Regions from separate parts of the Enterobacter mori genome, predicted to be linked through region 3. Evidence: predicted binding sites of a transcription regulator. Region 3 holds the regulator's gene; each other region holds the start of a gene.
What was found. The regulator sigma-54, encoded in region 3, starts transcription at its own class of promoters, with help from an activator protein. The targets are predictions, from matches to a motif close to GTTGGCACANNTTTCGCTNT.
Positions count from the first base shown of each region.

Region 1: a site for sigma-54 is predicted at 6,185-6,204, ahead of N2K86_RS05975 (amino acid ABC transporter substrate-binding protein). Genes of this name have one in related genera too.
Region 2: a site for sigma-54 is predicted at 3,152-3,171, ahead of hypA (hydrogenase maturation nickel metallochaperone HypA). Genes of this name have one in related genera too.

Region 1 covers NZ_CP104285.1:1,274,043-1,283,742, reverse strand. Annotated here, with positions in the region: gene ubiF (3-demethoxyubiquinol 3-hydroxylase) at 1-322, opposite strand, end outside; gene miaB (tRNA (N6-isopentenyl adenosine(37)-C2)-methylthiotransferase MiaB) at 458-1,882, shown strand; gene N2K86_RS05995 (PhoH family protein) at 2,035-3,081, shown strand; gene ybeY (rRNA maturation RNase YbeY) at 3,078-3,545, shown strand; gene corC (CNNM family magnesium/cobalt transport protein CorC) at 3,635-4,513, shown strand; gene lnt (apolipoprotein N-acyltransferase) at 4,519-6,057, shown strand; gene N2K86_RS05975 (amino acid ABC transporter substrate-binding protein) at 6,477-7,382, shown strand; gene gltJ (glutamate/aspartate ABC transporter permease GltJ) at 7,537-8,277, shown strand; gene gltK (glutamate/aspartate ABC transporter permease GltK) at 8,277-8,951, shown strand; gene N2K86_RS05960 (amino acid ABC transporter ATP-binding protein) at 8,951-9,676, shown strand.
Region 2 covers NZ_CP104285.1:3,629,575-3,639,274, reverse strand. Annotated here, with positions in the region: gene hypE (hydrogenase expression/formation protein HypE) at 1-521, opposite strand, end outside; gene hypD (hydrogenase formation protein HypD) at 518-1,639, opposite strand; gene N2K86_RS17125 (HypC/HybG/HupF family hydrogenase formation chaperone) at 1,643-1,915, opposite strand; gene hypB (hydrogenase nickel incorporation protein HypB) at 1,906-2,769, opposite strand; gene hypA (hydrogenase maturation nickel metallochaperone HypA) at 2,773-3,123, opposite strand; gene hycA (formate hydrogenlyase regulator HycA) at 3,335-3,799, shown strand; gene N2K86_RS17105 (4Fe-4S dicluster domain-containing protein) at 3,872-4,480, shown strand; gene hycC (formate hydrogenlyase subunit 3) at 4,477-6,291, shown strand; gene N2K86_RS17095 (respiratory chain complex I subunit 1 family protein) at 6,293-7,216, shown strand; gene hycE (formate hydrogenlyase subunit HycE) at 7,232-8,941, shown strand; gene N2K86_RS17085 (formate hydrogenlyase complex iron-sulfur subunit) at 8,951-9,493, shown strand; gene hycG (formate hydrogenlyase subunit HycG) at 9,493-9,700, shown strand, end outside.
Region 3 covers NZ_CP104285.1:4,199,862-4,209,561, reverse strand. Annotated here, with positions in the region: gene mtgA (monofunctional biosynthetic peptidoglycan transglycosylase) at 1-440, shown strand, start outside; gene npr (PTS phosphocarrier protein NPr) at 479-751, opposite strand; gene rapZ (RNase adapter RapZ) at 748-1,602, opposite strand; gene ptsN (PTS IIA-like nitrogen regulatory protein PtsN) at 1,648-2,139, opposite strand; gene hpf (ribosome hibernation promoting factor) at 2,222-2,509, opposite strand; gene rpoN (RNA polymerase factor sigma-54) at 2,532-3,965, opposite strand; gene lptB (LPS export ABC transporter ATP-binding protein) at 4,013-4,738, opposite strand; gene lptA (lipopolysaccharide ABC transporter substrate-binding protein LptA) at 4,745-5,299, opposite strand; gene lptC (LPS export ABC transporter periplasmic protein LptC) at 5,268-5,843, opposite strand; gene kdsC (3-deoxy-manno-octulosonate-8-phosphatase KdsC) at 5,840-6,406, opposite strand; gene kdsD (arabinose-5-phosphate isomerase KdsD) at 6,421-7,407, opposite strand; gene N2K86_RS19840 (calcium/sodium antiporter) at 7,421-8,398, opposite strand; gene mlaF (phospholipid ABC transporter ATP-binding protein MlaF) at 8,627-9,439, shown strand; gene mlaE (lipid asymmetry maintenance ABC transporter permease subunit MlaE) at 9,447-9,700, shown strand, end outside.

The sequences.
Region 1 (9,700 bases), 1.9 Mb from region 3:
TATACCCCAGGCGCGGCAGCTTCAGCTCAGCGGCATCAAACGCGACGTGGGCATTTTCCCACTCCCAGGTTTCGAGGCGGCTGTAAGGGTGCGCGCGCATCGCCTGCACCGCCTCCCAGACGCCCAGGCCGCGCAGCAGATCGACGGACGCCGCGCTGATCGCGGAAATGCGCACGTCCGGTTTGCTGGCGGGATCGAAGGCTGGCGGAGCAGCCTGTTCAATTACCGTTACGTCAAATCCCTGCTGCGCCAGCCCCAGCGCCAGCGCGCCGCCGACCATACCGCCGCCGACAACGGCAACTTCGGTGTGTAGGAGTGTCATGGTCAATTTTCCTTATTGGAGAATCCCTTAAGTTTACCGGATTTTTGCGGTCCTGAGACACACAACCTTCATACTGGTCACAACCCCACCAAAGCATTACAATACGCGGCTTGCAATCCTGAGCTGAGCAAGTCGATGACTAAAAAACTCCATATAAAAACCTGGGGCTGTCAGATGAACGAATACGATTCATCCAAGATGGCCGATCTGCTGGATACCACCCACGGATACCAGCTGACTGAAAATGCGAAAGAAGCCGATGTGCTGCTGCTGAACACCTGTTCCATTCGTGAAAAAGCGCAGGAAAAAGTCTTTCACGTATTAGGCCGCTGGAAGCTTCTCAAGCGAAAAAATCCGGACCTGATCATCGGCGTGGGCGGCTGCGTCGCGTCGCAGGAAGGTAAGCTGATCCGCCAGAGAGCGCCGTATGTGGATATTGTCTTTGGCCCACAGACCCTGCACCGCCTGCCAGAGATGATCAACAAGGTGCGCGGCAATCGCAGCCCGGTCGTTGACGTCAGCTTCCCGGAGATCGAAAAATTTGACCGTCTGCCAGAGCCGCGCGCTGATGGCCCGACTGCCTTCGTCTCCATCATGGAAGGCTGCAACAAATATTGTACTTACTGCGTGGTGCCCTACACCCGCGGTGAAGAGGTCAGCCGTCCGGCAGACGATATTCTGTTTGAAATCGCGCAGCTTGCCGCACAGGGCGTTCGCGAAGTGAACCTGCTGGGCCAGAACGTTAACGCCTGGCGCGGTGAGAACTACGACGGCACCACCGGCAGCTTTGCCGAGCTGCTGCGCCTGGTGGCCGCGATTGACGGTATCGACCGCATTCGCTTTACCACCAGCCATCCGATGGAGTTCACCGACGACATCATTGACGTTTATCGCGACACACCTGAGCTCGTGAGCTTCCTGCACCTGCCGATTCAGTGTGGCTCTGACCGCGTGCTGAACCTGATGGGCCGTCCACATACGGTGCTGGAGTATAAATCCACCATTCGTAAGCTGCTTGCCGCGCGTCCGGATATCCAGATCAGCTCCGACTTTATCGTTGGCTTCCCTGGCGAAACCACCGATGACTTCGAGCGCACCATGAAGCTCATCGGTGAGGTGAATTTTGACGTCAGCTACAGCTTCATCTTCTCTGCACGTCCTGGTACACCGGCGGCCGATATGGTTGACGATGTGCCGGAAGAAGAGAAAAAACAGCGTCTGTATATTCTGCAGGAGCGCATTAACCAGCAGGCCAACGCCTGGAGCCGTCGCATGCTCGGGACCGTTCAGCGCATTCTGGTGGAAGGTACCTCGCGCAAGAGCATCATGGAGCTGTCCGGTCGTACCGAGAACAACCGCGTGGTGAACTTTGAAGGCACGCCGGATCTGATCGGTAAATTCGTGGACGTCGAAATTGTCGACGTGCTGACCAACTCGCTTCGCGCGAAGCTGGTACGTACTGAAGACGAAATGGGCCTGCGAATTGCTGAATCTCCGGAATCCGTTATCTCTCGCACCCGCAAAGTTAACGATTCTGGCGTGGGTATTTACCAGCCGTAATCCTTCAGGCCTGCCTTTCCGGCAGGCCTTGTAATTCCTCTCGTCGTCCCAATATGCATAGCAATGCTTGCGCCTTTATTCTAAGGCGTGAATACTTTCGGTAATGACAGTTTTATGTCGCCATGCCTACAAAACACTCAAAGAGGAACGGTTTGAATATAGACACGCGTGAAATTAGCCTTGAGCCCGCAGACAACGCTCGCCTGCTGAGCCTGTGCGGGCCGTTTGATGACAACATCAAACAACTGGAACGACGTCTGGGTATCGAAATCAATCGTCGCGATAACCATTTCAAACTCACCGGACGCCCTATCTGCGTCAACGCGGCTGCGGATATTCTGCGCAGCCTGTATGTCGATACCGCCCCAATGCGTGGCGAGATTCAGGACATCGAACCGGAACAAATTCACCTCGCCATTAAAGAGGCACGCGTGCTTGAGCAAAGCGCTGAAAGCGTGCCGGACTACGGTAAGGCGATCAACATCAAGACTAAACGCGGCGTCATCAAGCCACGTACGCCGAATCAGGCGCAGTATATCGCCAATATCCTCGACCACGACATCACCTTCGGCGTGGGCCCGGCAGGTACGGGTAAAACCTATCTCGCCGTTGCCGCTGCAGTGGATGCACTGGAGCGTCAGGATATCCGTCGTATTCTGCTGACCCGCCCAGCCGTTGAAGCGGGTGAAAAACTGGGCTTTCTGCCGGGCGATTTAAGTCAGAAAGTGGACCCTTACCTGCGTCCGCTTTATGACGCGCTGTTCGAGATGTTAGGCTTTGAGAAAGTTGAAAAGCTGATTGAGCGTAACGTGATTGAAGTTGCGCCGCTGGCCTACATGCGCGGCCGTACGCTTAACGACGCGTTCATCATTCTTGATGAGAGCCAGAACACCACCATCGAACAGATGAAGATGTTCCTGACGCGTATCGGCTTTAACTCGAAAGCGGTTATTACCGGTGACGTCACCCAGATCGACCTGCCGCGCAGCACCAAATCTGGCCTGCGCCATGCCATTGAAGTCCTGGCCGAGGTCGATGAAATCAGCTTCAACTTCTTCCACAGTGAAGACGTCGTTCGCCACCCGGTGGTCGCACGTATCGTTAACGCCTATGAAGCCTGGGAAGAGGCAGATCAAAAACGCAGGGCCGAACAGGCCGCGGAACGTAAGCGCGAAGCGCAGGAGCAAGAACAGAAATGAGTCAGGTGATCCTCGATTTACAGCTGGCCTGTGAAGACAATTCCGGCATGCCAGATGAGGCACAGTTTCAGAAATGGCTGGATGCGGTTATCCCCCAGTTTCAGGAAGAATCAGAAGTCACGATTCGCCTGGTGGATGAAGCAGAAAGCCATGAGCTTAACCTGACCTACCGCGGGAAAGATAAGCCAACCAACGTGCTCTCTTTCCCGTTCGAAGCGCCGCCGGGCATCGAGATGCCACTGCTGGGCGATCTGATCATCTGCCGTCAGGTGGTTGAGCAGGAAGCCAAAGAGCAACAAAAGCCGCTCGACGCCCACTGGGCGCATATGGTGGTACATGGCAGCCTGCACCTGCTGGGCTATGACCACATTGAAGATGACGAAGCGGAAGAGATGGAGTCCCTCGAGACAGAGATAATGCTTGCTCTGGGCTATGAGGATCCGTACATTGCCGAGAAAGAATAGTCGGTCTAGCGCCTGACTAACATGCCGCCGCGTAAGGACATCGCGCGGCGGTAAACATTGAACTCACAAGAGAACCCTTAACAAACGCCATGAGCGACGACAATTCACACAGTAGCGACACGACAAACAGTAAAAAGGGATTTTTCTCCCTCATTCTGAACCAGCTTTTCCACGGCGAACCGAAAAACCGTGACGAACTGCTGGAGCTGATTCGTGATTCCGGGCAGAACGACCTTATCGACGAAGATACGCGCGAAATGCTTGAAGGGGTCATGGACATCGCCGACCAGCGCGTTCGCGACATCATGATCCCCCGCTCGCAGATGATCACCCTGAAACGTAACCAGACGCTGGACGAGTGCCTTGATGTGATCATCGAATCCGCCCACTCGCGTTTCCCGGTCATCAGCGAAGACAAAGATCACATCGAAGGGATTTTGATGGCCAAAGATCTGCTGCCGTTTATGCGCAGCGATGCCGAAGCCTTCAGCATGGAAAAAGTGTTACGCCAGGCCGTGGTTGTGCCGGAAAGTAAACGTGTGGATCGGATGCTGAAAGAGTTTCGCTCTCAGCGTTACCACATGGCGATTGTTATTGATGAATTCGGCGGCGTGTCCGGTCTTGTTACGATCGAGGATATTCTTGAGCTGATCGTGGGTGAAATCGAAGACGAGTATGACGAAGAAGAAGATATCGATTTCCGTCAGCTTAGCCGCCACACCTGGACCGTGCGTGCGCTGGCCTCGATTGAGGACTTCAACGACGCCTTCGGCACTCACTTCAGCGATGAAGAGGTCGATACCATTGGCGGGCTGGTGATGCAGGCCTTTGGTCATCTTCCGGCGCGCGGCGAAACCGTTGACATCGACGGTTACCAATTCAAAGTCGCCATGGCCGATAGTCGACGTATTATTCAGGTTCACGTCAGAACGCCGGACGACTCACCGGTGCCAAAACTGGAAGATTAATGTAAATGGCATTTGCCCCATTACTTGAACGCCAGCGCGTCCGTTTGCTGCTGGCGCTGTTGCTCGGAGCCAGCGGTACGCTGGCTTTTTCTCCTTACGACATCTGGCCCGCGGCCATTCTCTCCCTGATGGGGCTTCAGGGTCTGACCCTGAATCGTCGTCCGGTACAGGCTGCCGCCATCGGTTACTTCTGGGGACTGGGGCTGTTTGGCTCGGGCATCAACTGGGTCTACGTTAGCATCGCCCAGTTTGGCGGTATGCCGGGTCCGGTTAACGTCTTCCTGGTGGTCCTGCTCGCCGCCTATCTCTCGCTCTATACCGGGCTGTTCGCCGGCATTCTTTCTCGCCTGTGGCCTAAAACCACCTGGCTGCGCGTCGCGATTGCCGCGCCGGTTGTCTGGCAGGTAACGGAATTCCTGCGCGGTTGGGTCCTCACCGGCTTCCCGTGGCTGCAGTTCGGCTACAGCCAGATTGATGGCCCGCTGAAAGGCCTGGCGCCGGTGATGGGCGTTGAAGCGATTAATTTTCTGCTGATGGTAGTGAGCGGCCTGCTGGTGCTGGCGCTGGTCACGCGCTGCTGGAAAATGCTGGCTGTGGCGCTGGTGCTATTCGCTCTGCCCTTCCCGCTGCGTTATATCCAGTGGTTCACGCCAGAACCCGGGCGCGCCATGCAGGTCTCCATGGTGCAAGGCGATATCCCGCAGTCCATGAAGTGGGACGAAAAAGAGCTGCTGAATACGCTGAAGATCTACGCCAACGCCACCGAAAAGGTGATGGGTAAATCGCAGCTGATCGTCTGGCCGGAATCCGCCATTCCCGATCTGGAAATGAACCAGCAGCCGTTCCTTAACATGATGAACGATCTGCTGGTGGCGCGCGGGAGCACGCTGATTACCGGTATTGTTGATGCGCGTCTTAACCAGCAAAACCGCTACGACACCTACAACACCATCATTACGCTCGGCAAAGACAGCGAATACAGCTATCAATCCACTGACCGGTACAACAAGAATCACCTGGTACCCTTTGGTGAATTTGTCCCACTGGAGTCGATTCTGCGCCCGCTGGCACCGTTCTTTGACCTGCCGATGTCCTCTTTCAGCCGCGGCCCGTACGTTCAGCCTCAGCTGCACGCGCACGGTGTTGCCCTGACGGCGGCCATCTGCTACGAAATTATCCTCGGCGAGCAGGTGCGCGATAACTTCCGCCCGGATACGGACTATCTGCTGACCATCTCCAATGATGCCTGGTTTGGTAAGTCAATCGGCCCGTGGCAGCACTTCCAGATGGCACGTATGCGCTCCCTGGAGCTGGCGCGTCCGCTGCTGCGCAGCACCAACAACGGCATCACCGCCGTGATTGGTCCGCAGGGTGAAATCCAGGCCATGATCCCGCAGTTTACCCGAGAGGTGTTGACCACCCAGGTCACCCCAACCACGGGGCTGACGCCGTACGCCCGCACCGGCAACTGGCCGCTGTGGATCCTGACCGCGCTGTTCGGCTTTGCCGCGGTGCTGATGAGCCTGCGTCAGCGTCGTCGATAATCTTACCCCTCACCCTGGCCCTCTCCCCATAGGGGAGAGGGAAGAATCCTGTACACATTTCAATTTCCCGCTCCGCCTTTTCCCCTCTCCCTTCCAGGGAGAGGGTCAGGGTGAGGGTGATGTCAATTCTGGCACGTCTATTGCTTTGTTTATTCACGTAAACGCAGTTTGGCTTAATGTACAACCTTGTCGCACCAGCGTAGATCATCGGTAGCACCGAAACGGTGCAACGAAAGATTATTGCCTCTGAATGGTGCGGCGCGCTTCGCAAAAATAAACAATAACGCAGCAAAATCTTTACATTAAGCCAGACTAAATGTTAACAAGCTTGCATAACACTGCACTCGCTTAGCGCGAGATATAACAACATCACAATGGGTATCAATGCGTCACTGGCGCTGATAAGAAAGGAGTTGGGTATGCAATTACGTAAACTGGCCACAGCAATGCTGGTTATGGGAATGTCTGCAGGCGTCGTTCACGCTGAAGACGCTCCGGCAGCAGGCAGCACTCTCGACAAGATTGCCAAAAACGGCGTCATCGTGGTCGGCCACCGTGAATCTTCTGTCCCGTTCTCTTACTACGACAACACGCAAAAAGTCGTGGGCTATTCACAGGATTACTCCAACGCCATCGTTGAAGCTGTGAAGAAAAAGCTGAACAAACCTGACCTGCAGGTAAAGCTGATTCCAATCACCTCGCAGAACCGTATTCCCCTGCTGCAGAACGGCACTTTCGATTTTGAGTGCGGTTCTACCACCAACAACCTTGAGCGTCAGAAACAGGCCGCCTTCTCCGATACCATCTTTGTGGTCGGTACGCGTCTGTTGACCAAAAAAGGCGGAGCAATCAAAGATTTTGCTGACCTGAAAGGCAAAGCGGTTGTTGTGACCTCCGGTACTACGTCTGAAGTGTTGCTGCACAAGCTGAACGACGAGAAGAAAATGGACATGCGCATCATCAGCGCGAAAGACCATGGCGACTCCTTCCGTACCCTGGAAAGCGGTCGTGCCGTCGCGTTTATGATGGATGACGCCCTGCTGGCGGGCGAACGTGCGAAAGCGAAGAAACCGGACAACTGGGATATCGTCGGTACCGCGCAGTCCAAAGAAGCCTACGGCTGTATGCTGCGTAAAGACGATCCGCAGTTCAAAAAGCTGATCGATGACACCATCGCGCAGGCACAGACATCCGGCGATGCGGAAAAATGGTTCGACAAATGGTTCAAGAACCCAATTCCACCAAAGAACCTCAACATGAACTTTGAACTGTCTGACGACATGAAAGCACTGTTCAAATCACCAAACGATAAAGCGCTTAACTAATTAGAACGACAGGGGCGGGATCTCCTGCCCTCTCGATTGTCGGGAAGCATGGACAGACTATACGTTGAGTGGTCGTTCCCCACTCAGCGCGAAAATGAGCTTCTCACCAATCTTCGAGGGTAGCGCTGCTACCCTTTTTTTTCTGGAGTTTATTATGTCAATTGACTGGAACTGGGGCATCTTTCTGCAACAAGCCCCGTTCGGCAACACCACCTATCTTGGCTGGCTGTGGAGCGGCTTTCAGGTCACCGTTGCGCTATCGATAACGGCGTGGATTATCGCGTTTCTTGTCGGTTCGCTGTTCGGTATTCTGCGCACCGTTCCCAATCGCTTTCTTTCAACACTCGGCACCCTGTACGTGGAACTGTTCCGTAACGTTCCGCTGATCGTGCAGTTCTTTACCTGGTATCTGGTCATTCCGGAACTGCTGCCGGAAAATATCGGTATGTGGTTCAAGGCGGAACTGGATCCTAACGTTCAATTCTTTGTCTCTTCCATGCTGTGCCTGGGGCTGTTCACCGCCGCGCGCGTTTGCGAACAGGTGCGTGCCGCCATTCAGTCACTGCCGCGCGGGCAAAAGAACGCGGCTCTGGCGATGGGCCTGACGCTGCCGCAAGCTTACCGTTACGTTCTGCTGCCTAACGCCTACCGCGTCATCGTCCCACCGATGACCTCAGAGATGATGAACCTGGTGAAAAACTCGGCCATCGCCTCGACTATCGGTCTGGTGGATATGGCGGCGCAGGCGGGCAAACTGCTGGATTATTCCGCCCACGCGTGGGAATCCTTCACGGCAATTACGCTCGCTTACGTTCTGATTAACGCTTTCATCATGCTGGTGATGAACCTGGTTGAACGCAAAGTACGCCTGCCGGGCAATCTGGGGGGCAAATAATGTACGAATTTGACTGGAGTTCTATCGTTCCATCCATGCCTTACCTGCTGGATGGCCTGGTGATCACCTTAAAGATCACCGTGATTGCCATCATCATCGGTATCGTCTGGGGCACCCTGCTGGCGGTGATGCGCCTGTCGAGCTTTAAACCGCTCGCCTGGTTCGCGACTGCCTACGTTAACGTCTTCCGCTCCATCCCGCTGGTTATGGTGCTGCTGTGGTTTTACCTGATTGTTCCAGGATTCTTACAGAACGTACTGGGACTGTCGCCGAAAACCGATATCCGCCTGATCTCCGCCATGGTGGCGTTCTCGATGTTTGAGGCTGCTTACTACTCGGAGATTATCCGCGCGGGCATTCAGAGTATCTCCCGCGGGCAGTCCAGCGCCGCGCTGGCGCTGGGAATGACGCACTGGCAGTCCATGCAGCTCATTATTCTGCCACAGGCGTTTCGCGCCATGGTTCCACTCCTGCTGACCCAGGGTATCGTGCTGTTCCAGGATACCTCACTGGTCTATGTACTGAGTCTGGCAGACTTCTTCCGTACCGCGTCCACCATCGGCGAGCGTGATGGTACGCAGGTTGAGATGGTCCTCTTCGCGGGTGGGGTCTATTTTGTGATTAGTTTAAGCGCGTCGCTGTTGGTCAGTTGGCTGAAGAAAAGGACGGTATAATGATTTCCCTGAAAAATGTTTCAAAATGGTATGGGCACTTTCAGGTGCTGACCGACTGCTCCACCGAAGTGAAAAAAGGCGACGTGGTGGTGGTGTGTGGACCGTCCGGCTCCGGTAAGTCGACGCTGATCAAAACCGTTAACGGCCTGGAACCTGTGCAGCAGGGTGAGATTGTCGTCAACGGTACCAAAGTGAACGACAAGAAAACCAATCTTGCCCAGCTTCGCTCTCACGTTGGCATGGTGTTCCAGCATTTTGAGCTGTTCCCTCACCTCTCCATTATTGAGAACCTGACGCTGGCGCAGGTAAAAGTGCTTAAGCGTGATAAAAAAGCGTCGCGCGAGAAAGGTCTAAAACTCCTGGAACGCGTAGGGCTTTCGGCGCATGCCGATAAGTTCCCGGCACAGCTTTCTGGCGGCCAACAACAGCGTGTGGCGATCGCCCGCGCGCTGTGTATGGATCCGGTGGCAATGCTGTTTGATGAGCCAACGTCGGCCCTCGATCCTGAGATGATCAACGAAGTGCTGGACGTGATGGTTGAACTGGCGCACGAAGGGATGACCATGATGGTGGTGACGCACGAAATGGGCTTCGCACGTAAAGTGGCTAACCGCGTGATCTTCATGGACGAAGGGAAAATTGTCGAAGATTCACCGAAAGAGGAGTTTTTCGCCAACCCGAAATCCGAACGCGCTAAAGATTTCCTCGCCAAAATCCTGCATTAATCTCCCCGGTGCGCAATCTGCGGA
Region 2 (9,700 bases), 570 kb from region 3:
CCGGTCACGATCAGTACGTCGCCTGCGCCAAGCTGCTGTGCGCCCCAGTGAATGTCGGCCGGTATCGCCCCCATTCCTGCAGTATTGATGAAAAGTTTATCCGCCGCGCCGCGCTGCACCACTTTGGTATCACCGGTGACGATAGCAATGCCCGCCTCGCGTGCGGTCTGCGCCATGCTGCTGACCACTGCGTTAAGCGTTGCCATCGGTAAACCCTCTTCGAGAATAAACCCGCACGAGAGGTAACGCGGAACCGCGCCGCTGACGGCGATATCATTGGCCGTACCGCAAATGGCGAGCTTGCCGATATCACCGCCGGGAAAGAACAGCGGGTCGATGACGTAGCTGTCGGTCGAAAACGCCAGTCTGTCACCGTGGGCGGTGAGCGTTGACAGGTCAATGCGCGCCTGGTCTTCCTGCTCGGCGAGCCAGGGGTTGTTGAATGCGTCCATAAACAGCTGATTAATGAGCTGCTGCATCGCCTGACCACCGCTTCCGTGCGCCATTTCAACCGTGTTCATGCTTCACACTCCTGATTGCGGAACTGATACCACGCGGCGCAGGCTCCTTCGGAGGAGACCATCAGCGCACCAAACGCGGTTTGCGGGTTACAGGTGTTGCCATATAACGGGCAATGATGAGGTTTGCATTTGCCGGTGAGCACCTCACCGCAGCGCGCGCGCGGATCGTCGCAGACCTGCTGCGGCTGCGGGCGAAAATGCGCCTCTGCATCGAAGGAGTGATACGCGGGAGTCAGGCGCACGCCGGATTCAGCAATCACCCCCAGACCGCGCCATTCGCTGTCGCCCTCAACGCTAAACACGTCGGCTATCGCCTGCTGCGCTCGTTCATTACCCGCATCGGGCACCACGCGGCGATACTGATTTTCCACCGCGCTCCGGGCCGCTATTTTCTGCTCAACCAGCATGGTTACGCCTTGCAGTAGATCAAGTGGCTCGAAACCAGCCACCACTAACGGACGATTGTACTGCTCAGCGATAAAACCATAGGCGTCTGTGCCAATCACCATGCTGACGTGGCCCGGTGCCAGAAAGGCGTCAATGCCGTTTTCCGGCTCCTCCAGCAGGCTGCGCAGCGTGGGAATGAGCGTAATGTGCTGGCAAAAAAAGAAAAAGTTATCGACGCTGCGTGCTTTAGCCTGCTGCAGCGTGATGGCGGTGGCGGGCATGGTGGTTTCAAACCCCAGGCCAAAAAACACGACCTTGCGTGCGGGGTTGTCCGCTGCCAGCGTCAGGGCATCCATCGGCGAATAGACGATCCGGATGTCGGCCCCGCGTGCTTTCGCCTGTAGCAGCGAGCCATTTTTCCCCGGCACGCGCATCGCGTCGCCAAAGGTGCAGAAAATGACGTTGGGCTGGCTGGCAATTTCGATGCAGCTGTCGATACGCCCCATCGGCAAAACGCAGACCGGACAGCCGGGGCCGTGAATAAACTCAATGTTTTCCGGCAGCAGCTGGTCGAGGCCAAATTTGAAGATGGCGTGAGTATGGCCGCCGCACACTTCCATGATCCGCAGCGGTCTCTCTTTGGTGTAGTCCAGCAGCGCCGCGCGCGTGTTCAGATGCCCGATAAGCTGCATCACCTGTTCCGGCGCGCGGTATTCATCAACGTAACGCATAGGCTATCGCTCCTCGCCGTACAAGAGCGCGCCCACGTCAGGCTCCACGTCGAACATATTTTGCAGGGCATCGAGCGTGTCGCGGGCTTCCGCTTCGTTAATCACGCTCATGGCAAACCCCACGTGGACAAGCACCCACTGGCCGAGACGCGATGCGCCTGTTTCATCGGTGCTGCCCACCAGCGTGAGATCGACGTCGCGCAGGATGCCGCAGACTTCAACTTTGGCCTGATGACCGTCGATGGTATGAATTTGTCCGGGGACACCTATGCACATCGTTCGCTCTCCAGCCAGTTCAGCCATGCATCCATCCCGTCGCCGCGCGTGGCGGAGACCAGCAGGATCTCAATCTCCGGGTTCACGTCGCGGGCATACGCCAGGCATTTATCCACGTCGAAATTCAGGTACGGCAGCAGGTCAACTTTGTTCAGCAGCATGATGGAGGCGGCGGCAAACATATGGGGGTACTTCAGCGGTTTGTCTTCCCCTTCGGTGACGGAGAGCACCGCGACTTTATGCCGTTCGCCAAGGTCAAAGCTCGCCGGGCACACGAGGTTGCCGACGTTTTCAATGAACAGGATCCCGTTATCCGCCAGCGGCAGACGCGGCGTGGCGTCGGCAATCATCTGCGCATCCAGATGGCAGCCTTTGCCGGTGTTGACCTGAATCGCCGGAGTGCCGGTTTCGCGAATGCGCGCCGCGTCGTTAACGGTTTGCTGGTCGCCTTCAATGACGGCGCAGGAAACGCGCTGATTCAGGCGTTTGAGCGTTTCCGTTAACAGCGTGGTTTTGCCGGAACCGGGGCTGGAGACCAGGTTCAGAGCCAGCTGTTTGCGGGCGGCAAAGCGGGCGCGGTTGCGGGCGGCGAGCCGGTTATTTTTGTCCAGTACGTTGATCTCCACCTCCAGCATCTGGCGCTGGCTCATGCCCGGCGCGTGGGTACCCGCTTCGCCGTGGCCATAGTGCAGATCGCCCTCAGAGGATTGCTGCGGCGCAAAGGTGATACCAGTTAGCGCAGCAGCAGGACGCGGGGCCGGTGAAAAGGGCGCGGAGCGAAACGCGGAGTGGGGGCGATGTTCATCCCCTTCGATATACAGGTTGCCTTCGGCGCAACCGCAGGTGCTACACATACATTACTCCTTCTCGATTTCGAGGCGTTGGATCTGCATACCGTCATCCGCCACGATCCGCAGCCCGGTACTCTGGCACAGCGGGCAGCGCTGAACCTTTGATGACAGCAGGGTCACGTACTGCTGACACTGCTCGCACCAGCACTCCGCCTGCTGCTCTTCAATATGAAGCTCGCAGCCTTCTGCCAGCGTGCCGCGACACACCAGCTCAAAACAGAAGGTCAGGGCGCTGGTCTCGACGCAGGAAAACGCCCCGACCTTCAGCCAGACGCCGGTGATGCGCTTCGCGTGGTTTTGCACTGCCTGCTGTTCGATAAGCTCCAGGGCCCGCTGGCAGAGGGTGATTTCGTGCATGACGCCTCCTCAATGAATTGCGCCATTGAATGCAATAACGGTGCCAGCTTGATTTTTGTTAGGGCGTGTCGATGTCAACGCTGTCGAAATGACACGTCGACACCGTGCGGTTGACAGTGCGAAAACGATTAAAACTTATAAAAAACATTACCTTAATAATTGGCATGGAATCTGCTTAACAGCCGCTATCTCCATTAACCGGATACCTTTTATGACTATTTGGGAAATCAGCGAAAAAGCGGATTACATCGCGCAGCGTCACCAGCAGCTCCAGGAGCAGTGGCACCTCTACTGCAACTCCCTGGTTCAGGGGATCACTCTGTCAAAGGCCCGTCTGCATCATGCGATGAGCTGCGCGGCACAGGGCGATATGCGTTTTGTCCTTTTCGGCCACTTCACCGTCTTTGTCACCCTGGCGGACAGCTTTAACAGCCACACCATTGAGTACTACGTGGAGAACAAAGAGGGTGAAAAACAATGTATTGCGAAAGCGCAGTTGATGGCTGACGGCATGGTTGATGGCTACGTCAGCAACCGCGATCGCCAGCAGGTGCTCGAGCACTATCTGGAGAAAATCGCGCCGGTTTATAACGGGCTTTATACCGCGGTTGAACACGACCTACCGGTCGATCTGAAACAGCTGACAGCGGGAAATGCATCCGCAAACGTTGCCTGATAACCAAGTGTCGAAAGTGTCGATAAGACAGTTTTTCTTCGTCAAAAATGACCATCACCTGAGGATTGCCCGGTGAACCGTTTTGTAATTGCTGACTCGACGGTCTGTATTGGCTGTCGAACCTGTGAGGCGGCGTGTTCGGAAACCCACCGCCTGCATGGGCTGCAGTCCATGCCGCGTCTGCGCGTTATGCGTAATGAAAAGGAGTCTGCTCCGCAGCTCTGCCACCACTGTGAAGACGCCCCCTGCGCAGGTGTCTGCCCTGTGAATGCCATCACCCGCGTTGATGGCGCTGTCCAGCTCAACGAAAGCCTGTGCGTCAGCTGCAAGCTGTGCGGCATTGCCTGCCCGTTCGGCGCGATTGAATTTTCCGGCAGCCGCCCGCTGCATATTCCGGCGAACGCAAATACCCCGAAAGCGCCGCCCGCGCCACCCGCTCCGGCGAAGGTGAGCACGCTATTGGACTGGGTGCCCGGCATCCGCGCCGTCGCGGTGAAATGCGATCTATGCAGCTTCGATGAGCAGGGCCCGGCCTGCGTGCGCACCTGCCCGACCAGGGCACTGATTCTGGTCAACATTCGCGACATCGCCCGCACCAGCAAGCGCAAGCGCGAGCTGACCATCAACAGCGATTTTGGCGATCTTTCGCTATTGCAGGCGCTTAACGAGGGGGCGAAATGAACGCGATATTCATGATTAACAGCGCCGTGGCGTGCTTCACTGCCGCCGCCGTGCTGGCGCTGGTGTTCTCTTTCCATAAAACCCTGAGCGGCGGGATCGCCGGTATCGGCGGGGCGGTTGGTAGCGTGATGACGCTCGCTGCAGGCGGTGTCGTCCTGATCGGCGGGCAATCTGTTGAAACACTCATGCCGCTGATTCGTCATACCGTGGCTATTACTCCGCTGAATGCCATCTGGCTGGTGACCTTTGGCCTGTGCGGACTGTTTATCAGCCTGTTCAATGTCGACTGGCACCGCCATCCGCACGCCAAAGCCAACGGCCTGCTGGTTAACCTGCTGATGGCAACGGCAGTCTGTACCGTTGTCGCCAGCAACCTCGGCGCGCTGGTAGTGATGGCGGAGATCATGGCGCTGTGCGGCGTGTTCCTGACGGGCTGCAGCGCCTCCGGCAAGCTGTGGTTTGCGCTGGGTCGCCTCGGCACGCTGCTGCTGGCGCTGGCCTGCTGGCGGGTGTGGCAACGCTTTGGCACGCTGGATTTCTCTGCGCTCAACGGGCATCCGCTGGGGAACGACGTCTGGCTGCTGGGCGTCGTTGGCTTTGGCCTGCTCGCCGGGATCATCCCGCTGCACGGCTGGGTGCCGCAGGCGCATGCGAATGCCTCCGCGCCCGCCGCCGCGCTGTTCTCTGTGGTGGTGATGAAAGTGGGGCTGTTCGGCATCATGGTGATTACGCTGACCGGCGGACAACCGCCGCTGTGGTGGGGCGTGGTGCTGCTGATTGCCGGTATGATCACCGCGTTCGTCGGCGGGCTGTACGCGCTGATGGAGCACAACATCCAGCGCCTGCTGGCGTACCACACCCTGGAAAACATCGGCATCATTCTGCTCGGTATTGGCGCGGGCGTTACCGGGCTGGCGCTCAACCAGCCGGCGCTGATTGCCGCCGGGTTTATCGGCGGTCTGTATCACCTCGTCAACCACAGCCTGTTTAAAAGCACTCTGTTCCTCGGGGCGGGCAGTGTCTGGTTCCGTACCGGCCATCGGGATATCGAAAAGCTCGGCGGGATTGGTAAAAAAATGCCCGTCATTTCGCTCGCCATGCTGGTCGGGCTGATGGCAATGGCCGCGCTGCCGCCGCTGAACGGCTTTGCAGGTGAGTGGGTGATCTACCAGTCCTTCTTCGCGCTCGGCCAGAGCGACGCATTTATCGCACGCCTGCTCGGCCCGCTGCTGGCGGTCGGACTGGCGATTACCGGGGCGCTGGCGGTGATGTGTATGGCGAAAGTCTACGGCGTCACCTTCCTGGGCGCGCCGCGTACCCGCGAAGCGGAAAACGCCTGCTGCGCACCGGTGCTGATGTGTGCCAGCGTGGTCGCGCTGGCGCTGTGCTGCATCGCAGGCGGGGTAGCCGCGCCGTGGCTGCTGCCGCTGCTGGGCAACGCTATTCCACTGCCGCTCGCGACGGCGCACACCGTCGTTTCCCAGCCGATGATTGCACTGCTTCTGATTGCCGCGCCGCTGCTGCCGTTCGTGCTGATGCTGTTCTTCAAACGCGACCGGCTCACCTCCCGTTCGCACGGGGCGGCGTGGGCCTGCGGCTACGAACACGAACAGTCGATGGTCATCACCGCTCACGGTTTTGCTATGCCGGTAAAGGAGAACTTCGCCGTCGTGCTGAAGCTGCGGCAGTGGCTGAACCCGCAGGGGTGGGTGCCGGGCTGGCAGAGTGCCGCCGCGCCCGCGCTGTTCCGTCGTCTGGCGCTGATCGAGCTGGCGGTGCTGATGATCATTGTGATTTCACGAGGAGCCTGACATGAGTTTGTTACTGGCCATTCTTCAGGCGCTGGTGCTGTTCGCCGCTGCGCCGCTGCTTTCCGGGGTGAGCCGCGTGGCGCGCGCCCGGATGCACAACCGCCGCGGACCTGGGGTGCTTCAGGAGTACCGCGATCTCTTCAAGCTGCTTTCTCGTCAGAGCGTGGCCCCGGATGCCGCAGGCTGGGTCTTCCGCCTGACCCCGTTCGTGATGGTGGGCGTGATGCTGACCATTGCCACCGCGCTGCCGGTGGTCACGGTGGCATCGCCGCTGCCTGCGCTCGGCGATCTGATTACGCTGATTTACCTCTTCGCCATCGCCCGCTTCTTCTTTGCGATTGCGGGCCTGGACACCGGTAGCCCGTTTACCGGCATCGGTGCCAGCCGCGAGGCGATGCTGGGCGTGCTGGTTGAGCCCATCCTGCTGCTGGGGCTGTGGGTCGCCGCGCAGGTCGCCGGTTCAACCCATATCAGTTTTATCACCGACACCGTTTATCACTGGCCTGTGGCGCGCTCGATCCCACTGGTGCTGGCGCTCTGCGCCTGCGCGTTCGCCACCTTTATTGAGATGGGCAAACTGCCGTTCGATCTGGCGGAAGCCGAGCAGGAGCTGCAGGAAGGGCCGCTCACCGAATACAGCGGCTACGGCTTTGCGGTGCTGAAGTGGGGCATCAGCCTCAAACAGCTGGTGGTGCTGCAGATGTTTGTCGGCGTCTTCTTCCCGTGGGGGCAGATGACGCACTTCTCCGCGGGCGGCCTGGTGCTGGCGGCTGTTGTTGCCGCCCTCAAGCTGCTGGTCGGCGTGCTGGTGATTGCCCTGTTTGAAAACAGCATGGCTCGCCTGCGTTTTGTGGAAACGTCACGCATCACCTGGGCCGGTTTTGGTTTTGCATTTTTAGCGTTCGTCTCCTTGCTGGTGGCGTGATTAAAGAGAGTATTTATGTCTGAAGAAAAGAAAGGTCAGCAGTATCTCGCCGCGTTGCATCAGGCTTTCCCCGGCGTGGTGCTGGAAGAGTCCTGGCAGACCAAAGACCAGATTACCGTCACCGTGAAGGTGAACTATCTGCCGGAAGTGGTGGAGTTTCTCTATTACCAGCAGGGCGGCTGGCTCTCCGTGCTGTTCGGTAACGACGAGCGCCAGCTGTGCGGCAACTACGCGGTGTACTACGTGATGTCGATGGAGCAGGTGGAGAAGTGCTGGCTCACCGTGCGCGTCGAGGTTGATCCGAATAAGCCGGAATACCCGTCCGTCACGCCGCGCGTGCCTGCCGCGGTCTGGGGCGAGCGCGAAGTGCGTGATATGTACGGTCTGGTGCCGGTGGGGCTGCCTGACGAGCGCCGTCTGGTGCTGCCGGACGACTGGCCGGACGAACTCTATCCGCTGCGCAAAGACAGCATGGACTACCGCCAGCGCCCGGCGCCGACCACCGACAGCGAAACCTACGAGTTTATCAACGAGCTGGGTAGCAAGAAGAACAACGTGGTGCCGATTGGCCCGCTGCACGTCACCTCTGACGAACCCGGCCATTTCCGCCTGTTCGTTGATGGCGAGAACATCATCGACGCCGACTACCGCCTGTTCTACGTCCACCGCGGTATGGAAAAGCTGGCGGAAACCCGCATGGGCTACAACGAGGTGACGTTCCTCTCTGACCGCGTGTGCGGCATCTGCGGATTTGCCCACAGCACCGCCTACACCACCTCGGTGGAGAACGGCATGGGGATCGTGGTGCCGGAGCGCGCGCAGATGATCCGCGCCATTCTGCTGGAGGTGGAGCGCCTGCACTCGCACCTGCTCAACCTCGGCCTGGCCTGCCACTTCGTCGGCTTTGACTCCGGGTTTATGCAGTTCTTCCGCGTGCGCGAAGCGTCGATGAAGATGGCGGAGATCCTCACCGGGGCGCGTAAAACCTACGGCCTGAACCTGATCGGCGGGATCCGCCGCGACCTGCTGAAGGACGACATGATCCAAACCCGCCTGCTGGCGCAGCAGATGCGCCGCGACGTGCAGGAGCTGGTAGACATGCTGCTCAGCACGCCAAACATCGAGCAGCGCACCGTCGGCATCGGCCGTCTTGACCCGGAAATCGCCCGCGACTTCAGCAACGTCGGCCCGATGGTGCGCGCCAGCGGCCACGCCCGCGACACGCGTGCCGATCACCCGTTCGTCGGCTACGGCCTGCTGCCGATGACCGTACACAGCGAGCAGGGCTGCGACGTCATTTCGCGCCTCAAGGTGCGTATCAACGAGGTATACACCGCCCTGAACATGATCGACTTTGGCCTTGATAACCTGCCGGGTGGCCCGCTGATGGTGGAGGGCTTCACCTACATTCCGAACCGCTTTGCCCTCGGCTTTGCCGAAGCGCCGCGCGGGGACGATATCCACTGGAGCATGACCGGCGACAACCAGAAGCTCTACCGCTGGCGCTGCCGCGCGGCGACCTACGCCAACTGGCCAACCCTGCGCTACATGCTGCGCGGTAACACGGTTTCCGATGCGCCGCTGATCATCGGCAGCCTCGACCCGTGCTACTCCTGCACCGACCGCATGACCGTCGTGGACGTGCGCAAGAAGAAAAGCCAGGTGGTGCCGTACAAAGAGCTTGAGCGCTACAGCATCGAGCGTAAGAACTCGCCGCTGAAATAAGGACTCGCGATGTTTACCTTTATCAAAAAAGTGATCAAAACCGGCGCGCAGACCAGCAGTTATCCGCTGGAGCCGATGCCGGTGGATAAAAACTTTCGCGGCAAGCCGGAGCACAACCCGCAGCAGTGCATCGGCTGTGCGGCCTGCGTCAACGCCTGCCCGTCGAACGCCTTAACGGTGGAAACGGATCTCAAAACCGGCGAGCTGGCCTGGCAGTTTAACCTCGGGCGCTGCATCTTCTGCGGCCGCTGCGAGGAGGTCTGCCCGACTGTGGCCATTCGCCTGTCGCAGGAATTCGAGCTGGCGGTGTGGAAGAAAGCCGATTTTCTGCAGCAGTCGCGCTTTGCGCTGTGCAGTTGTCGCGTCTGCAAGCGCCCGTTCGCCGTGCAGAAAGAGATCGACTACGCCATCGCGCTGCTGCAGCACAACGGCGACGCCCGCGCGGAGCATCACCGTGAAAGCTTTGAAACCTGCCCGGAGTGCAAGCGTCAGAAGTGCCTGCTGCCGTCCGACCGTATTGATATTACCCGCCATATGAGAGAGGCCAGCTGATGGAAAACCTACTGGGCCCGCGCGACGCTAACGGCATTCCGGTGCCGATGACGGTGGACGAATCCATCGCCAGCATGAAGGCGTCGCTGCTGAAAAAAATCAAACGCTCGGCCTACGTCTACCGCGTGGACTGCGGCGGCTGCAACGGCTGCGAGATCGAGATCTTCGCCACCCTGTCACCGCTGTTTGACGCCGAGCGCTTCGGTA
Region 3 (9,700 bases):
CAGCCATCGAGAAGGCGCTCGCCCACAACGAGCGTCACGAAAATCGCGTGCGCGGTGCGTCTACGTTGTCGCAGCAGACGGCTAAGAACCTGTTTTTATGGGATGGTCGAAGCTGGGTGCGAAAAGGGCTGGAAGCGGGGTTGACCCTGGGGATGGAAACGGTCTGGAGTAAAAAGCGTATTCTCACTGTTTACCTGAACATCGCAGAGTTTGGTGACGGGGTTTTTGGTGTTGAAGCTGCATCACAACGCTATTTTAATAAGCCTGCCCGCAAACTGAGTATGTCCGAAGCGGCGCTGTTAGCGGCTGTTCTGCCTAACCCTATCCGCTTTAAGGCCAGTGCGCCGTCAGGGTACGTGCGAAGCCGTCAGGCGTGGATCATGCGTCAGATGAGACAGTTGGGGGGAGAAGGGTTTATGCAGCGTAATAATCTCATGTAGGGCGAGTAAGCGTAGCGCCACCCGCCTGACTAGCAGACTTAATCTTCGTCAAACCCGGCATTAAACAGGGCAATTACCGCCGCCAGCGCTTCCTCTTCCTGGGGGCCGGTGGCCTCGACTTCAATCTGGCGACCTTTCGCTGAGTCCAGCATCAGCAGCGCAATGACGCTATTCGCTTCAGCTTCAGTGCCTTCGTCATTGCGCAGCAGAACTTCTGCATCGAAACCTTGCATCAGTTCAAACAATTTCATTGCCGGGCGTGCATGCATGCCCAGCTTGTTGGTGATCTCAACGGTTTGTTTTACGGTCATGTTTTACGTTTTTCCAGCGTGCGATGACGGGACTGAACGTTCTTTCCGCGTGAGCGGAAGTAGTCGGCCAGCTGTTCGGCGATATAAACCGAACGATGTTTACCGCCGGTACAGCCAATCGCTACCGTCAGATAGCTACGATTGTTTGTCTCCAGCATAGGTAACCATAGCTCAAGGTAGCTTCGCGTCTGGTAGATAAAATTGTGAACTTCTGTGTGTCTGTCGAGGAAGGCCGCCACGGGCTTATCCAGACCGGTCATTGGACGCAGTTTGGGATCCCAGTGCGGGTTCGGCAGGAAGCGCACGTCGAAAACATAATCCGCATCGATAGGAATACCGTGCTTAAAGCCGAAGGATTCAAACACCATCGTCAATTCACGCTCGCGTTTACCCAGCAAACGGGTTCGCAGCATTTCCGCCAGTTCGTGCACGGACATTTCAGAGGTGTCAACAATCAGGTCGGCCCGGGAGCGCAGCGGCTCCAGCAGATCGCTCTCTTCGTCGATGGCACTTTCCAGCGAAAGGTTTTTACTGGAAAGCGGGTGCAAACGACGGGTATCGCTGTAGCGACGGATCAGGGTGTTACGATCGGCATCAAGGAACAACAGCTGAGGCGAGAAGCACTCAGGCAGATTGCTCATGGCCTGCTCAAAGACCTCAGGTGATTCTGGCATGTTACGGACATCGATACTGACGGCGGCAGAAATTTGTCTGTCCGCAAGCGTCCGCGCCAGATCGGGCAACAGCACCACCGGCAGGTTATCTACGCAGTAAAAACCCATATCTTCCAGCGCACGCAGGGCGACGGATTTCCCCGACCCCGAGCGACCGCTGACGATCATCAGCACCATGTTCCGTTTCTCCTCAGGACAACAGATGTGAAGGCCATCTCCCGGTTACGCATCATCCTGATTGCCTTCTGCTTCAGTGATAATCTGGAAGAGCTCCTCATCACTTTGCGCTGAACGCAGTCGACGGCAAATGGTTTTATCGGCCAGGCGTTTAGCGACCAGCGACAACGTATGCAGATGGGTCTTTGTCTGGTCTGCTGGCACCAGCAGCGCGAAGAGGAGATCGACGGGTTGGTTATCGATAGCATCAAAGGCAATGGGTGTTTCAAGCTGCACAAACACGCCGACGGCACGCAAGGTGTCTTCTTCGAGTTTGCCATGCGGGATCGCGATGCCGTTGCCAATGCCGGTACTGCCCATTTTTTCACGGGTCAGGATCGCTTCGAACACGACCTGAGGTGGCAGGCCCAGCTGTTTTGCAGCCAGCTCACTGATGATCTCCAGCGCACGTTTTTTGCTCTGGCAGTGAACGCCACTGCGGGTACATTCCTGGTTAAGGACATTGCTCAGTTGAAGAGCCGAATCGTTGTTCATCATAATTTCACCTAAGCGCTAACTGTACAAATGGCCTGTTGTGTCGCACAACAGGCCGTCCTGCACCCGTTAACTGCCCGGACAATTAGTGTTGTTTCAGTTTATCTTTATGTTTATTGAGCTGTCGCGCAAGCTTATCAATCAAGCCGTCGATAGCCGCGTACATGTCTTGCCCTTCCGCACTGGCATGGAGTTCACCCCCGTTAACGTGCAGGGTTGCATCCGAGATATGAGTCACTTTCTCCACTTTCAACACAATATAGACCTGATTGATCCTTTCGAAATACTGTTCGAGCTTTGCGAACTTTGTGTTCAGAAACTCACGTAAGGCCTCAGTAATCTCGACGTTGTGTCCTGTGATGTTGAGCTGCATAGTGTCTTCCTTATCGGTTGTGTCAAACCAGTTGTTTACGCTGGTTAGACGGCGGAATGGATAAAGACTCTCGATACTTCGCAACAGTACGACGTGCCACCATAATACCCTGGTCGGACAGCATGGTGGTTAACTTACTGTCACTCAGTGGCTTCGCGGGGTTCTCCGCGGCGATCAACTTCTTCACCAGCGCGCGAATGGCCGTTGACGAGGCTTCGCCTCCGCCTTCGGTATTCACATGACTGGAGAAGAAATACTTAAGCTCAAAAATACCGCGTGGACTGTGCAGATACTTCTGCGTGGTCACGCGAGAAATGGTTGATTCATGCATCTCGACGGCCTGGGCGATGTCCGCCAGTACCATCGGTTTCATAAACTCTTCGCCCTGCTCAAAAAAGGCCTGCTGTTGTTCAACAATACAGCGGCTAACGCGCAGCAGCGTGTCATTTCGACTTTCCAGACTTTTGATCAACCAGCGTGCTTCCTGCAAATTGCTACGAATATATTGATTATCGGAGTCATTGCGCGCGCTGGTGCACATGGAGGCATACTGCTGGTTGATTTGCAGGCGAGGAATGCTGTCTGAGTTCAGCTCGACCACCCAGCGACCATTGTGTTTTCTGACTAACACATCCGGAATGACATATTCCGGTTCGCTGGTCTGGATCGACTGGCCGGGACGCGGATCGAGAGACTGGATCAGATTCACCGCCTCTTTCAGCACCTCTTCTTTCAGACGCGTGACGCGCATCAGGGTGCGGAAATCGTGATTCGCCAGCAGATCCAGATGATCGCTGATGATTAAGCGGGCTTCTTCAATCCACGGCGTCTCTTTGGCGAACTGCGACAGCTGGATCAGCAGGCAATCGCGGAGATCTTTCGCGGCCACACCGACCGGGTCGAAACGCTGAATGCGCTTCAGAACCGCTTCGATCTCTTCGAGTTCGATCTCGTCGTCGCCGATACTTTCCAGGATGTCGTCCAGGGTTACGGTTAAATAACCCGTATCGTCAACGGCATCGACAATCGAGGTCGCAATCGCGCGGTCGGTATCGGAGAAGGGGGTGAGCTCCACCTGCCACATCAGGTAATCCTGTAGCGACTGGGTGGTTTCACCCTGATAAACCGGTAGCTCGTCGTCCTGGTAGTCTGCACGCGTGCCGGAAGGGGTTCCGGCGGTGTAGATTTCATCCCAGCTGGCATCCAGCGGCAGCTCGTCCGGCATCTCTTTTTGTTCGAGCGCATCAGCGGTGTCGAGCGCTTCAGTGTCCTGCGTTTGCTGGGTTTCTACCTCGTCATGAAGATCGGTTTGCTCCAGCAACGGATTGCTGTCCAGCGCTTGCTGGAGCTCCTGCTGGAGTTCTAACGTGGACAGCTGCAACAGACGTATCGCCTGCTGTAGCTGCGGCGTCATCGCCAGTTGTTGGCTGAGCCTTAATTGCAAACCTTGCTTCATGTTCAGAGCATTTTTCTCCGGTTCGGCGTTACGTTACCTCTACCCTATCAGAGTCTGAAGTCTTCCCCAAGGTACACGCGCTTAACATGCTCATCTTCGAGGATTTGCTGCGGTGTACCGTGGGCAATCAGATGGCCCTGGCTCACTATGTAGGCGCGTTCACAGACGGCCAGCGTTTCACGGACGTTGTGGTCGGTGATCAGCACGCCAAGCCCGCTGTCGCGCAGGTGTTCGATAATGCGTTTGATATCAATAACGGAGATCGGGTCAACGCCCGCGAAGGGTTCATCCAGCAGGATGAATTTCGGGTTGGCGGCCAGCGCACGTGCAATCTCGACACGACGACGCTCACCCCCGGACAACGCCTGACCGAGACTGTCGCGAAGATGTTCGATATGAAACTCTTCCATCAGCTCGTTAGCGCGGTCGGTGCGCTGCTCGCTGGTCAGGTCGTCACGGATCTGCAGCACGGCCATCAGGTTATCGTAGACGCTCAAACGACGAAAGATTGAGGCTTCCTGCGGCAGGTAGCCGATACCACGGCGCGCGCGCGCGTGCAGCGGCAGCAGGCTAATGTCTTTATCATCAATGATGATGTTGCCGGCATCACGCGGCACAATGCCCACCACCATGTAGAAGGTGGTGGTTTTCCCTGCACCGTTAGGGCCAAGCAAACCCACAATTTCGCCGGAGTTGACGGTCAGGCTGACATCTTCAACGACACGGCGGCCCTTATACGCTTTCGCGAGGTTTTTTGCAGTTAATGTTGCCATAACGAATTAGTTACTCTTCTTTTGTGTCGGAGCCTGGCCTTTGCCTTTATCCTGCAGCTGCGATGGAACCAGCACGGTGGTGACGCGTTTGCCTTTCTCGCTGGAGGCCTGCATTTTCTGCTCTTTGACCAGATAGGTGATCTTGTCGCCGGTAATATTGCTGTCCAGCTGCTCCAGATAGGCGTTACCGGTCAGGATGACCAGATCCTTCGCCAGTTCATAATGCATATGCGACGCGCGGCCTTTCACCGGTTTGCCGTTGTCCTGCATCTGGTAGAACGTGGCAGGGTTACCATAGCCATCAATAATCTCTTTGCCCTGCTCGCCGCCCGGACGGGTAACGACCACTTTATCGGCGTTAATTTTGATGGTGCCCTGGGTCATCACGACGTTACCCGTGAAGGTGACGACGTTACCTTGCATATCAAGGGACTGCGTGTCGGATTCGATATGAATCGGCTGTTCGGTATCGCCAGTCACAGCAATCGCGGGAAGACTGGCCGCCAGCAGTGCGCTGGCGATAATGGCTTTAAGGCTGAGTTTGTTTGTTTTGAATTTCATAGGAGGTTCTAACCTTTTCAATCAGCTCGGCGTTTTTGCTGCGTAAGTTCCCGCGCATTCTTAAACCGCTGGAATTAAATGTTGTGCCATACAGTGTGACCAAATCCTGCGAGGTCACGTCCTGGGTCACCAGGTTGATCTGGGCGTTATCCGTCGTAATTTTGCGCAGTTGAGAGTCAGCGGTCAGGGCGTTGACTTCAACGTGGCCGTACAGATAAAGCATACGGTCATTTGTCAGTTTTGCCCGGTCTGACTTAATTGACCATGTCGGGGTTTTGTCAGTATCAAAGGTGGTCATCACCGGTTGGGTAAACCACGAGATACCGTCATCGGAAAAATATTCCACATGCTGGGCAATCAGGCGATAGTTCAGCGCACCTTCAGGGCTATAAACTACCGTATCACTGTGATCGCTTTTATAGGTTGGATCGCTCGTATTAACGACTTCTGTTTGTGCATCATCACGGTCGGCAAGGTTCACGCCAATCAGTACCAATGCGACAAGCGAAAGCAGAATGATAACCCAACGTCTGGTTTTACTCATATCGATTGCCCTTTGGCCTCATCAAGCTTGCCCTGCGCGAGCAGAAGCAGATCGCAGACTTCACGGACCGCCCCACGTCCACCGTTGATACGGGTGACGTAATCCGCGCGTGGGAGAAGCAGCGGGTGTGCGTCAGCAACGGCTACGCTCAGACCCACTTCCGCCATCACCGGCCAGTCGATCAAATCATCGCCAACATAGGCCACGTTCTCAGGTGCGATTGCCAGCTTCGTCAGCAAATCGTTAAAGGCGACCATTTTGTCTGACTGCCCCTGATACAAATGGGTAATGCCCAGCGTTTCGCAGCGGTCTTCTAAAAGTTTAGCTTTCCGTCCGGTGATAATAGCAACTTCAATGCCGGACGTGAGCGCGCAACGAATGCCGTACCCGTCGCGAACGTTAAATGCTTTCAGCTCTTCGCCGCTATTGCCCATATAAATCAGGCCATCGGAGAGCACGCCATCCACATCAAGGATCAACAGACGGATGTTTTCCGCCTTTGCCATCATGTGCGCGCTTACCGGACCATAACAGGTTGCAAGGGATGCACCCGCATTACTCATTGTCTTATCCTTCATTACACTACGCCTGCGCGCAGAAGATCATGCATATGTACCACACCCAGCAACTGGTCGCCATCGGCAACCATCACTGCGGTAATATGACGGGACTGCATCAGGTTCAGGACATCCACCGCAAGGATGCCAGGACGCACGCGAATTCCGCCTGGCGTCATGACGTCTGCGATACCCAATGTGCGAACGTCCACGCCCATATCGAACACCCGGCGCAAGTCGCCATCGGTGAATATTCCCTGAATTTTCATCAGATCGTCGCACACCACCGTCATACCCAGATTTTTACGGGTAATCTCCAGTAACGCATCGCGCAGGGAAGCCTCTTTGCTAACGTGAGGGATCTCATCGCCCGTGTGCATAATATCGTTGACCCTGAGCAGCAGCTTACGGCCCAGCGCACCGCCTGGGTGAGAAAGCGCAAAATCTTCAGGGGTAAAACCACGGGCTTCAAGCAGCGCAACGGCAAGGGCATCGCCCATCACCAGTGCGGCCGTCGTGCTGGAGGTTGGCGCAAGGCCAAGCGGGCAGGCTTCTTTGGGCACTTTTACACACAGATGAATATCCGCCGCACGCGCCATGCTGCTTTCCGGGCGGCTGGTCATGCAGATAAGCGGGACCTGTAGTCTCTTTAGCACCGGGATGAGGGCCAGGATCTCATTGGATTCACCGGAATTCGACAATGCGATAACCACGTCCTGCGGGGTGACCATCCCGAGGTCGCCGTGCGCGGCTTCCCCTGGGTGCACAAAGAACGATGACGTTCCCGTGCTGGCAAAGGTCGCCGCCATTTTGCGTCCAATGTGGCCGGACTTGCCCATTCCCATCACCACGACTTTACCGGCACAGTAGAGTATCTTCTCACATGCCAGACTAAAATCCTGATTAATGTACTGATCTAACTGCGCCAGACCTTCACGTTCAATCTCCAGAACCTCTTTTCCTGCTTTCTGAAAGTCAAAACCCGGCTGCAATTCTATTTGCGACATAATGCGTTTCCGTTTACCCAGAGAGAAGCGGCGAGAGCCAGTACAGCATCGCCATCCATACGATAAATCCACCTGTCAGCAGTGCGCCTGCGCCTTTGCCAATTTGTCGTTGCCGCCGCCAGCAGAGCAGGGCAAATATGACGCTGACAAGCAACATCACTCCGTAATCGCGCGTGAACGCCATCGGGTTAAACGGCCCCGGTGAGATCAGGGCTGGCAGGCCCGTCACGATCGCGATATTGAAAATATTCGAGCCGATGATATTACCAATGGCGATATCATCTTCACCTTTGCGCGCGCCCGCGATGGCGGTGGCCAGCTCAGGCAGACTGGTACCGATAGCAATCACCGTCAGGCCGATTGTCAGTTCGCTCATGGCGAAATAGTTTGCCAGCACCGTCGCGTTATCGACGACCATGCGCGTTGCCATCGGCATAATGATCAGCGCAACGCCCAGCCACAATAACGCCACAGGTAGCGTACCTTCACGCGGGAGTTCGGCAACCTGTTCTCGGGTCAGGCTGTCGTGCCCCTGTTTTTCTGCCTGACGGGCGATTTTAACACTATACAGCAGCCATATCCCGGCGAGGGCGAGCAAGAAAATGCCATCATCGTAGCTCAGCACCCCGTCATACAGCACATAGCCCGCCAGCAGACTTACGATTAACATTAGCGGCAATTCGCGGCGCAGAACATCGGAATGCACGCGAAATGGGTGCAGCAATGCGGCTAAACCCAAAATCAGTAGAATATTGACGATGTTAGAGCCAATCGCGGTGCCAATCGCAAGGTCTGTCTGGTCATGGAGCGATGCCGTGACAGAGACGATAATTTCAGGGAGTGAGGTACCGACGCTAACAACCGTCATTCCGATGACGAGAGGGGGAACGCCAATCAGGCGGCACAAAATTGATGCGGCAAACACTAAACGGTCAGCACTGTAGACCACCAAAAGTAAACCAATTATTAACAGTGCTGTTGCTAAAAGCATCAAAAGTCCTTTCTTCAGGTATACTTGCCGGTCCACCGCGCAGGAATTGTTGGCGCTGCATACAGCCTGAGTCGTAACGAATTCCTAATTTTGACTTTATGCGCCGGAAAAGTAAAACAAATGCCAGCTTTCGCTAACCTCTACAGGCAATATTCTGTAAAAATGTGGCGTTTAGGGCTGATTTAAGCCTCATGCTTAGCCTGAGGCAGGGTAAGAAAGGAACCATAAATGAGCCAAACGATGGCGAATTTAGTCGATGTCCGCGGTGTCAGTTTCTCTCGCGGCAACCGATTGATATTTGATGATATTTCGCTGACCGTGCCGCATGGCAAAATCACCGCCATTATGGGCCCGTCAGGGATCGGTAAAACGACGTTGCTGCGTCTTATTGGGGGGCAAATTCCCCCTGACGGCGGCGAAATCCTCTTCGATGGCGAGAACGTCCCGGAGATGACGCGCTCGCGTCTTTATACCGTTCGCAAACGCATGAGCATGCTTTTTCAGTCGGGAGCTTTGTTCACGGATATGAACGTCTTTGACAACGTGGCGTACCCGCTGCGTGAACATACCCATCTGCCGCCCGAACTGCTGAAAAGCACCGTCATGATGAAGCTTGAAGCTGTTGGCCTGCGGGGCGCGGCGAAATTGATGCCGTCTGAACTCTCTGGCGGTATGGCGCGCCGTGCCGCGCTGGCGCGTGCGATTGCGCTTGAACCCGATTTAATCATGTTTGACGAACCGTTTGTGGGACAGGACCCAATCACCATGGGCGTGCTGGTGAAGTTAATTTCTGAATTAAACAGCGCGCTGGGCGTAACCTGCATCGTGGTGTCTCACGATGTACCGGAAGTGTTGAGCATTGCCGATTACGCCTACATCGTGGCGGACAAAAAGATCGTCGCACACGGTAGCGCTCAGGCGCTGCAGGAAAATTGCGATCCGCGGGTGCGGCAGTTCCTCGACGGTATTGCAGATGGCCCTGTGCCGTTCCGCTACCCGGCTGGCGACTATCGTGACGATTTACTGGGAATAGGGAGTTAAGCCACTCATGCTGCTAAATGCGTTGGCTGCGCTCGGACACCGTGGCATAAAAACCATCAGGACGTTCGGGCGTGCCGGATTGATGTTATTCAACGCGCTGGTCGGCAAGCCGGAATTCCGCAAGCACGCGCCTTTGCTGGTGCGGCAACTCTATAATGTCGGCGTGTTGTCGATGCTGATCATCATCGTGTCCGGTCTGTTTATTGGTATGGTGCTTGGGTTACAAGGTTACCTGGTGCTGACAACCTACAGTGCGGAAAC